3 regions of the Paraglaciecola sp. QJM3NY_14 genome follow, and region 1 is predicted to be linked to each of the others. Evidence: predicted binding sites of a transcription regulator. Region 1 holds the regulator's gene; each other region holds the start of a gene.
What was found. Region 1 encodes LexA, which represses DNA repair genes until DNA is damaged. Its sites were predicted from a motif close to TACTGTATNNNNATACAGTA; they were not measured.
Positions count from the first base shown of each region.

Region 2: a site for LexA is predicted at 1,172-1,191, ahead of AC0VYA_RS03675 (DNA topoisomerase III). Genes of this name have one in related genera too.
Region 3: a site for LexA is predicted at 1,415-1,434, ahead of uvrD (DNA helicase II). Genes of this name have one in related genera too.

Region 1 is NZ_CM149664.1:5,042,020-5,045,308, reverse strand. It holds gene plsB (glycerol-3-phosphate 1-O-acyltransferase PlsB) at 1-805, opposite strand, end outside; gene lexA (transcriptional repressor LexA) at 999-1,622, shown strand; gene coxB (cytochrome c oxidase subunit II) at 2,031-3,155, shown strand; gene ctaD (cytochrome c oxidase subunit I) at 3,166-3,289, shown strand, end outside.
Region 2 is NZ_CM149664.1:845,875-849,163, reverse strand. It holds gene AC0VYA_RS03680 (alkaline phosphatase D family protein) at 1-967, opposite strand, end outside; gene AC0VYA_RS03675 (DNA topoisomerase III) at 1,215-3,152, shown strand; gene AC0VYA_RS03670 (PEP-CTERM sorting domain-containing protein) at 3,280-3,289, opposite strand, start outside.
Region 3 is NZ_CM149664.1:4,836,129-4,839,417, forward strand. It holds gene AC0VYA_RS20705 (HAD-IA family hydrolase) at 1-473, shown strand, start outside; gene cysE (serine O-acetyltransferase) at 551-1,330, opposite strand; gene uvrD (DNA helicase II) at 1,479-3,289, shown strand, end outside.

The DNA.
Region 1 (3,289 bases):
TTCTTACTAACCCTTCGCGATAATCTGCGGCAATTTCATCGACATATTTCTTCGCTTTGGCTTGTATCTGGTGATTTGACTGCTTCTTGCTGCGCGCTTCGTCGCTAACTGCTTGGCGAACAGAGTCTGCGCCCAATACTGCGTTATATAATTCTTGTCGTTCGAGTAACATTGGGCCTATGAGATTTTGGCGGCGACGATGAAAGTGCGTGCCCGCTAGGCGGATAAGCTTGTGGCCTATTTCTTCATCACTGCCTTTTAAATCTGCCATGGTACGAGAGGATACAGCCTTGCTGTAACAAACGAAGTTATCTCTACCTAAAAACAGCACAATAAAAAACTTACGTAACCAGTTAGGCGACACCTGGTTAGCGATAATATCTGACCAGCCGGATAGCTTTCGGCCGGGCGCTCTGCCCCAAAAAATGGAAACGGGAACGATTTGCAAGTCTAACTCTGGGTGCTCTCTGTGGATCTGGAACAGACGAGTAACATCATCTGCAATTTTGGTGATCTTCACTTTTCGAGTAAGCAAAGAACGTGGTTGTTGTAAAAACAAACATGCGGGTAATTCCTTACCACCGATTTGCACCGGCTCGGAGGGCTTAGGCAAGCCTAAGGAATTGGTAGACATTTTTAAAGCAAATTGATCAGTGACCGAGTGTGTGCGCAATAGATAAATAATGGGTTTGGTGGTATCGATCCCAAGTTCGGTCGCTATATCTGTAGGAATGCTATTAACTTTAACCAGCCATTTTAGCGGAACAGATATCATTGTCAGCAGCAGTTTATGCAGCCATGCCATAAGAGTGGTACCTAGATAATGAAAGACCTGTATAGGATACCACGTTATTCGGCTTTTCCACCCTGCGTAATCAGTTTACAGGTCAGAGGTCTTATAGAAAATTATCTTTAATAAACAACAAAGAAGAAAAATTTGAGATTTAGCAACGACTGTATATACTCACAGTTAAACTGTATGAAACAACAGGCTGTGTATGCGTCCACTAACTCCCAGACAAGAAGAAGTCTTGCAACTGATTAAAACCACCATGCTAGAAACAGGCATGCCGCCAACTCGTGCAGAAATAGCACGGCACCTTGGTTTTAAATCGGCAAATGCGGCTGAAGAACACCTCAAGGCTCTGGCTCGTAAAGGAGCAATTGAGATCTTGCCCGGCACGTCAAGAGGTATCAGGCTCACTGAGCCTTTAGAAGATCAATTAGAAGACCAAGGTTTGCCGCTTATTGGTCGTGTTGCCGCCGGTGAGCCCATTTTGGCTCAAGAGCATGTTGAAATGCATTACAAAGTTGACCCAAGTTTATTTAAACCCAGCGCTGATTTTTTACTTAGAGTTAGCGGCATGAGTATGAAAGACATTGGTATTTTGGATGGTGATTTACTGGCCGTGCATAAAACAACGGATGTGCATAATGGTCAGGTGGTAGTTGCGCGAGTAGATGAAGATGTAACCGTTAAACGGCTTGAGCGAAAAGGTCGACAAGTCGTACTACATGCTGAAAACGAGGATTTCCAACCTATTAAAGTCGATCTAGCGACGCAGCCTTTTAATATCGAAGGTATTGCTGTTGGTGTTATTCGTAATGCTGACTGGATGTAGTTGAACATTTTTTAGGCAGTTTGCTGTTAAGTTATTGATCATTTTCGAGCTTCGCAATGGAGTTCGAAAATATTATTTTATTCCATGAAAACATCCCATCTTACCTATCTTATATTGCCTTTTCGCATATCATTTAATCTATGTGTTTGTTACTGAGTTGTTAACGTAACACACTGATAGGCTGATTAAAATTTGGTCAATTGAATATAAAATATACAAAAAAACTGGACTACTCCCCCTATTTTGAGTAATGCTTGTTACACGATTAACAAGTCAGTAACAAAACTTGTCGCGTGCTGAACCTTACAATAATAAATTAGAACGTAGAGTTTGATGGTTATCACCACTATTTTACGCGTTTGACAAGCAGGGGGTCGAGTGAAGAAAATTTCGTTGAGTGTTATGGCAATGTTAGGTGCATTTAATTGCAGCACCGCTTTTGCAGATTCAGTGTCCGACTTAGATCAGTACCAATTAAACATGCGCAAAGGTGTGACTGATATCAGCGCCGAGGTATATGACCTACATATGTTGATGTTCATCATATGTGTGGTTATCGCTGTTGGTGTGTTTGGCGCTATGTTCTACTCCATTTTATTTCATCGTAAATCTCGTGGGGCTAAGCCTGCAAACTTCCATGAGAGTGTTAAAGTTGAAATCGCTTGGACCGTCATCCCTTTTATTATCCTCATTGTAATGGCTATCCCTGCAGCCAAAACGTTGATCGCTATGGAGGATGCCAGTGAACCGGAAGTGACGGTGTTGGTAACAGGGTCACAATGGAAGTGGCACTACAAGTACATGGATAACGACGTCGAATTTTATTCTCGCATGGCAACTCAAGCCGATGAAATCACAGGTAAATTAGACAAGGGTGTTAATTACCTCTTAGAAGTAGATCAACCTCTGGTGATCCCTACCGATAAACGCGTGCGTTTTCTTATTACCTCAGACGATGTTATTCATTCTTGGTGGGTACCAGACTTCGCAATCAAGCAAGACGCTAATCCAGGTTTTATTAATGATGCTTGGGCTAAGGTCAATGAACCGGGCATTTACCGTGGGCAGTGTGCTGAATTATGCGGAAAGGATCACGGGTTCATGCCGGTTGTGGTTATCGCAAAAGAGCCCGCCGAATATGATAAGTGGATAGGCGAGCGTCAAGCCATCCAAGAACAGGCAAAAGCTGAAGAACAAAGATTACTAGCAATGAACATGAGTAAAGAAGAGCTCATGAGCAATGGTCAAAAAATTTACAATTCTGCATGTGCAGCCTGTCATATGCCTAATGGTGAAGGGTTGCCAGGGGTATTCCCAGCATTAAAAGGGAGTGACATTGCGCTAAACGATATGGCTGCGCATATTGATATCGTGCTTAACGGTAAATCAGGTACCGCAATGGCCGCCTTCGCTAAACAGTTAACAATGTCAGAACTTGCCGCAGTGATTACCTATGAGCGAAATGCGTGGGGTAACGATACGGGTGATCTAGTTCAGGCGAAAGACATTAACGCTGCATTAAACGGGCAGTAGGGAGACGATCATGAGCACAGTAACCGACACGATCCATCACGAAAACGATCATCACGAGCATCATGCGCCTCCTTCTGGTATTAAGCGCTGGTTGTACACGACAAACCACAAAGACATAGGCACGCTGTACCTTT
Region 2 (3,289 bases), 920 kb from region 1:
TAACTTGAAGCTCTACGCTCTGATTGTCTTTTGCCCCTAGGGGCCCAAGTAATGCACTGAGTTTGAGCACAAATCCCTTTTCGCTTTGTGAATCGCTCAAGGTATACATAGTCCACAAAATGGGGCCGAAGCGCTGCTCTGGTAAGTATTCGAATGCGCTTCCCGCCATACGCCAGTCACTAAAACGGTAGCGGCTACCATTATGCTCTTTGGCATCAGTTTGAAAATCAGTTGCTGGCAACGCAAAATTACTCACAAGGGCTACGTTGCCGAGCACTTCATCTGCTGATGCCAGCAATGAATGCGCCACAAGCAAACGTTGATCTTCTGCTAGATGTACCTCCACATCGAGTAACATCGCGCCGACTTGCGGCTTACCCGAAATGATTAAATCCACTGGTTTATCAGCAATATCAATTTTCAGAGGTATTCGCTCGCTGCCAACAATTAAGGTGTTTTTAATCACCCCAACATCATATCCTTCGCGCACAAAACAATTACTGCGGTATTCATTCAGCTCACTGCGCGCGCCTAGACGCACACCGCCACCACCGTCGTTTTCATTTGGCGCTAGATTTTGTAACCGTACTCGTATTTCAAAGTCACCTTGTTGATTTTTTAACTGATGCGTTAGCGAATGAACACTGCGATTGCCACCAGGATTAATGCAATGAGCATGACCTTCTTTTACTTGCCAATCTTCCATCGGGTTAGCCCAAAACTCGCCCCCAAGCCAAACACGATCATGGGTTTGCTGCCAGTTATCCTGCATTTGAGTAACGCGCTCAGCGTCAGCATTTACCGCTGATTTTGCTAGTGTGGTATCCGCTTTTTGATTCTGCAACGAGCGAGCGCAGCCTGCACTTGCTGCAAGCACTCCGGCTCCCACCCCTGCTCCTACGAATTTAAGTGCCGCCCGGCGCGACATAATTTCTGGTTGCGTACAGTTATCATTGCTACTTTTCATCTGGGATCACTTTGAAAATTGTTTATTGTTAACATTAATTATACAAAGTAGAAAACAAAAAACCACTACTTTTTTGATATTTATGAATACGGTTTCCCTCTCTCGTACTCTGTCCCCAAAGGGGATATTCCAACATTGCAAAAGCAAGGTAACATTCAGAAACAAATCGCTCTGGCTACACCCAAGTAAAATTAATTGCTACACTACTGTCTTTACATACAGTCACATTACCTTAAGCGCCATCTCTATGATCCTATATATAGCGGAAAAGCCCAGTTTAGGCCGTGCAATTGCGCAAGGCTTCAGCGGTCAGCAACAAAAGCATGATGGCTATATCACGCTAGGAAATGGCGATTGCGTCACTTGGTGTATAGGTCATTTGCTGGAACAAGCTGAGCCTGATAAATACGACCCTGCTTATGCAAAATGGGCTTTGCAGCACCTGCCTATCGTGCCGCAAGATTGGATATTGGTACCCAAAAAAGGCACCAGCAAACAGTTATCGGTCATAAAACGTTTATTGAAAACAGCATCTCAGGTGGTCAACGCGGGGGATCCAGACCGTGAAGGTCAGCTTTTAGTGGACGAAGTCATCACCTACTGCAAAGTTAAGCGCGATATTATCGATAACGCTGGGCGTTTACTGATCAATGATTTAAACCTAAACGCAGTTAAAAAATCCTTAACTAATATTCGCCCCAATCGTGAATTTACTGGCTTGTCTATTTCTGCCCTTGCACGCTCAAGAGCGGATTGGTTATATGGGCTTAACTTAACCCGTGCTTACACTCTGCTCGGCCAGCGCGGCGGCTACTCAGGTGTGCTGTCGGTCGGCAGAGTACAAACCCCAGTACTGGGTTTAGTGGTCAGGCGGGATGCAGAAATAGCCCAGTTTGAGTCGAAACCCTTCTATGAAGTCATGGCGACACTCGCCACTCAAACCGAGCAACCATCCCAAACGTTCACCGCTAAATGGCAGCCAAGTGCAGCTTGCGAGCCTTATCAGGATCAAGAAGGCCGCGTGATTGTTAAGAAACTCGCAGAAACCGTGGTCAATAAAACGCGGGGCCAACCTGGCGTCGTTGAATCTTATACGGTGAAGGATAAACAAAGTCCGCCTCCCCTGCCCTACAACCTGTCAGCACTGCAAATTGATGCGTCGAAACGCTTTAACTTGTCACCTAAGGCAGTATTGAATGTGTGCCAGTCGTTGTACGAGCGTCACCAGTTAATTACCTACCCTCGCTCTGATTCGCGTTATTTACCCATGGAGCATTTCAGCGAAGCGCCAAAAGTATTAAGCGCCATTAAAGCCAATGTCCCAGAGCAGCAAAGTGCCGTGGATAATGCGAATAGTAAATTGAAATCAAAAGCATGGAACGATAGCAAAGTAGATGCTCACCATGCGATTATTCCCACCTCTCGCAACAAGGCCATATCAAACTTAAGTGGCGATGAGGCGAAAATTTATCAATTGATTGCTACCCAGTACATCATGCAGTTTTATGGCCCCCATAAGTATCAAGAACAAGTAGCCGTGGTGACGATCGCTGGGGGGACCTTTGTAGCCAAAGCAAAAGCCACCACAGATATGGGCTGGTTGGTATTAACCAAGCAAAACGGCGTAGCGACATCAGAGAACGGCCAAACAAAAAACGAACCTGCATTACCAACCTTGGTGAAAGGCCAAGCGCTCGATTGTGCTGACTCTCAGCTAGTGGAAAAGCAAACCTCGCCCCCTAAACACTTCACCGAAGCGACCTTACTTGCCGCCATGACAGGCATCGCCCGCTATGTGCAAGACGCTAGCATCAAGAAAATTCTTAAAGACACAGACGGTTTAGGCACAGAGGCAACCAGAGCCTCGATTATTGATTTATTGTTTAAACGACAGTTTATGCAAAAAAGTGGCAAGGAAATACACGCCACACCCACGGGCAAGGCGCTGATATATGCCCTGCCCAGCGAATCAACCCAACCCGATATGACCGCTATATGGGAGGCCAATTTGGATAAAATTTCCCAATGTAAAATGCGTTATCAAGATTTTATGCAACCTCTTACGCACACCATTGGTGAGTTAATTAACGCCAGTCAGCGCATCGATACCAGTCAGTTTGCAGGCCTTGCCTCAACCAAACCTGCGTACAAAAAGAAGTGGCGTAAGAAGAAAAAGGCCAGTTAGTATGCTTCTCTATAAAAGCCGCTAGCGCATATATAGAAACCGCTAGCGCATGGTGACGCTAGCGGTTTCTTATGTTTTGCAGATGCCGCAAAATAGCAATCCGCAAATGTTAATCACAGAATTATGACTATTTACGA
Region 3 (3,289 bases), 210 kb from region 1:
GCGGCATTCAAGCATTCGGTCACAGCGGCCATGCGCTTAAGAGCGCGGTGGATGAAGCCTTCGACTTTTTCTATTTTGAACGCAGCAATTTTCAAGTGAGTAGTGAAGTCACTGATATCCTGAGTAAGCTAGGGGAGCGCTGGCCGTTAGTCGCTATCACCAATGGCAATGTAAACTTAGAGCAAATCGGTATCGCGGATTACTTTCAAAAGAGCTTTCATGCCAGTTTAGCGTTTCCCATGAAGCCCAACAGCGCTATGTTCGATGCAGCTAAGAAGCTGTTAAACCTGCCCGGTGAATCCATATTGCATGTGGGGGATAACCTAGAAAAGGACGTTTTAGGTGCCAAGAAAGCCGGATTCATGAGTGCCTGGTATGCAGATAATCGCCCGATGTCACTTAATAACGAAGACGTTACCGTGTTACCGGATATTCAACTGAAACATTTAAGCGAGCTGTGCGATATAAACTAAGCTCTGGGTCAACACAATACTCGCTCGATAACGGCAACGCCTTATCAGGCGAGTTGCCGATTAATCTTTTAGCTAAACTAATCTTCTAAAACGTTCTGGCGCATAGTTTGACAGGGATTTTGGCAACTTGGCTTGCCCACAATTTTAGCTGGCACACCTGCAACCGTAACGTGTGATGGCACATCCGCTAATACCACACTACCAGCGCCGACCTTAGCACCTGGGCCAATTTCAATATTACCTAATATTTTGGCACCCGCGCCTATCATCACCCCATGGCGCACTTTAGGATGCCTGTCGCCAACTTCATTCCCTGTACCGCCAAGGGTTACAGATTGCATAATCGATACGTTATCTTCAATCACCGCCGTTTCACCGACAACGATACCCGTGGCATGATCAAACATCACGCCTTGCCCAATATATGCCGCAGGATGAATATCCACAGACAACACTTCAGAGCTGCGACTTTGAATAAACAACGCCAATTCATGGCGGCCCATTAACCACAACATATGCGCAAAACGATGCACCTGAATGGCATGAAACCCTTTAAAGTAAAGCAGCACGGTTAAATACGATTTCACCGCAGGGTCGCGCTCAAAGGTTGCTTCAATATCAAACACAGTCGCCTCTACTAACAAGGGCTGGTCGCGATAAGCTTGGTCAAGCATGGTGCGTAAAGCCTTAGCCGACATCACTTTATCGGATAACTTATTGGACAAAATAAAGCTCAGCGCACCTGCGAAGTCATCTTGCTTTAAAATGCATTCATCTACATAAGTGGCAAGCAAGGGTTCTTTTTCAGTCATCACCTGTGCTTCATTACGAAGCGTTTGCCAAAAATTATTGTCCACGAGTATCCACCTTATGTCTGCATCAGTCGGCAGTGTAATCAGTTGTTATTTTAAAGCCTAATAATGACTAAGAACAAATTCATTAATTGTATAAAAACACAGTATAACTGTTATAATGCGTTCATAATTCTACAGCATTTTTTCCCCCATGGATGTATCTCGACTCTTAGAACAACTCAATGATAAACAACGTGATGCAGTTGCCTCGCCTGCTGCTGACATGCTTATTCTGGCCGGCGCTGGCAGCGGTAAGACCCGAGTGTTGGTGCATCGCATTGCCTGGTTAATGGAAGTAGAAGGCATTGCCCCTTGGGGTATTCTCGCCGTTACTTTTACCAACAAGGCCGCTCGTGAAATGCGCGGGCGTATCGAAGAGTTGCAAGGCAGTGCACTAAGCAATATGTGGATAGGCACCTTTCACGGTATCGCTCACAGACTATTGCGCACCCATTACGCTGAAGCTAAGTTACCCGAAAACTTCCAAATACTCGATTCAGACGACCAATATCGCCTAGTGCGCCGTGTCATCAAGAGTATGAACCTAGACGAAAAGCAATGGGCGCCGAAACACGTTCAGTGGTACATCAATGGCAATAAAGACGAAGGTTTAAGACCTGAGCACATAGATACTCACGGTGACTATAATCAGAAAAAGTTATGTGAAATTTATCAGGTTTACCAGCAAACCTGCGAACGAGCTGGCTTGGTAGATTTCGCCGAGTTATTACTACGCGCCCATCAACTATGGGTAGAAAATCCTGAGCTACTTAAACATTATCAAACCCGCTTTCGCGCAGTGCTTGTGGACGAGTTTCAAGACACTAACAACATCCAATACGCTTGGCTGCGCCTATTAGCCGCGCCTACCAACAATATGATTATTGTTGGTGATGACGACCAATCAATTTATGGTTGGCGCGGGGCAAATGTGCAGAATATTCAACACTTCTTGCGTGATTACCCTCAAGCAAAAACCATACGCTTAGAGCAGAACTATCGCTCCACGGGCAATATATTAAAAGCGGCCAATGCCGTCATCGATAATAACCAAGGCCGTTTAGGCAAAGAGTTATGGACCGACGGTGTAGACGGCGAACCTATTTCTTTGTATGCCGGTTTTAACGAGTTAGATGAAGCACGCTTTGCGGTATCGCGCATAAAAGACTGGCAGACCCAAGGTTATGCCCTCAGCGATTGCGCTATTTTGTATCGCAACAACGCCCAATCACGCGTACTGGAAGAAGCGTTATTGCAAGAGTCTGTGGCCTATCGCATATACGGTGGCTTGCGATTCTTCGAGCGTCAGGAAATCCGTGATGCTTTAGGTTATCTGCGTATTATCAACCAACAAATTGACGATGCCGCATTTGAGCGCGTCGTGAATACCCCTACGCGTGGCATTGGTGATAAAACCTTGTCTCAGGTGCGTGAGCAAGCCAGAGAGCATGACTTGTCTATGTGGCAAGCAAGCTTACAGCTACTGCGTGAAAAACGCTTGTCAGGCCGTGCAGCCAATGCGCTACAAGCCTTCGTGGATTTAGTCTTAAAACTGCAAAAAGACACCACGGATTTACCCTTAGAGCAACACGCTGATCACGTCATCAAAAATTCTGGTTTGTACGCCATGTACAAAGCAGAGAAAGGCGAAAAAGCCCAAGCACGTATCGAAAACTTAGAAGAACTCGTGACCGCGTGTAAGCAATTTGCGCCCCCAGAAGAAGCTGAAAACATGAGTCCCATGTCAGCGTTTCTTGCCCATGCTTCGCTTGAAGCTGGTGACGCCCAGGCAGATAAGCATCAAGATGCCGTGCAGATGATGACCATACACACAGCCAAAGGGCTAGAATTCCCTATGGTATTGTTAGTGGGTGTGGAAGAGGGCATGTTCCCCAGCCAAATGAGCAATGACGAACCCGGCAAAATAGAGGAAGAGCGCCGCCTTTGCTACGTGGGCATGAC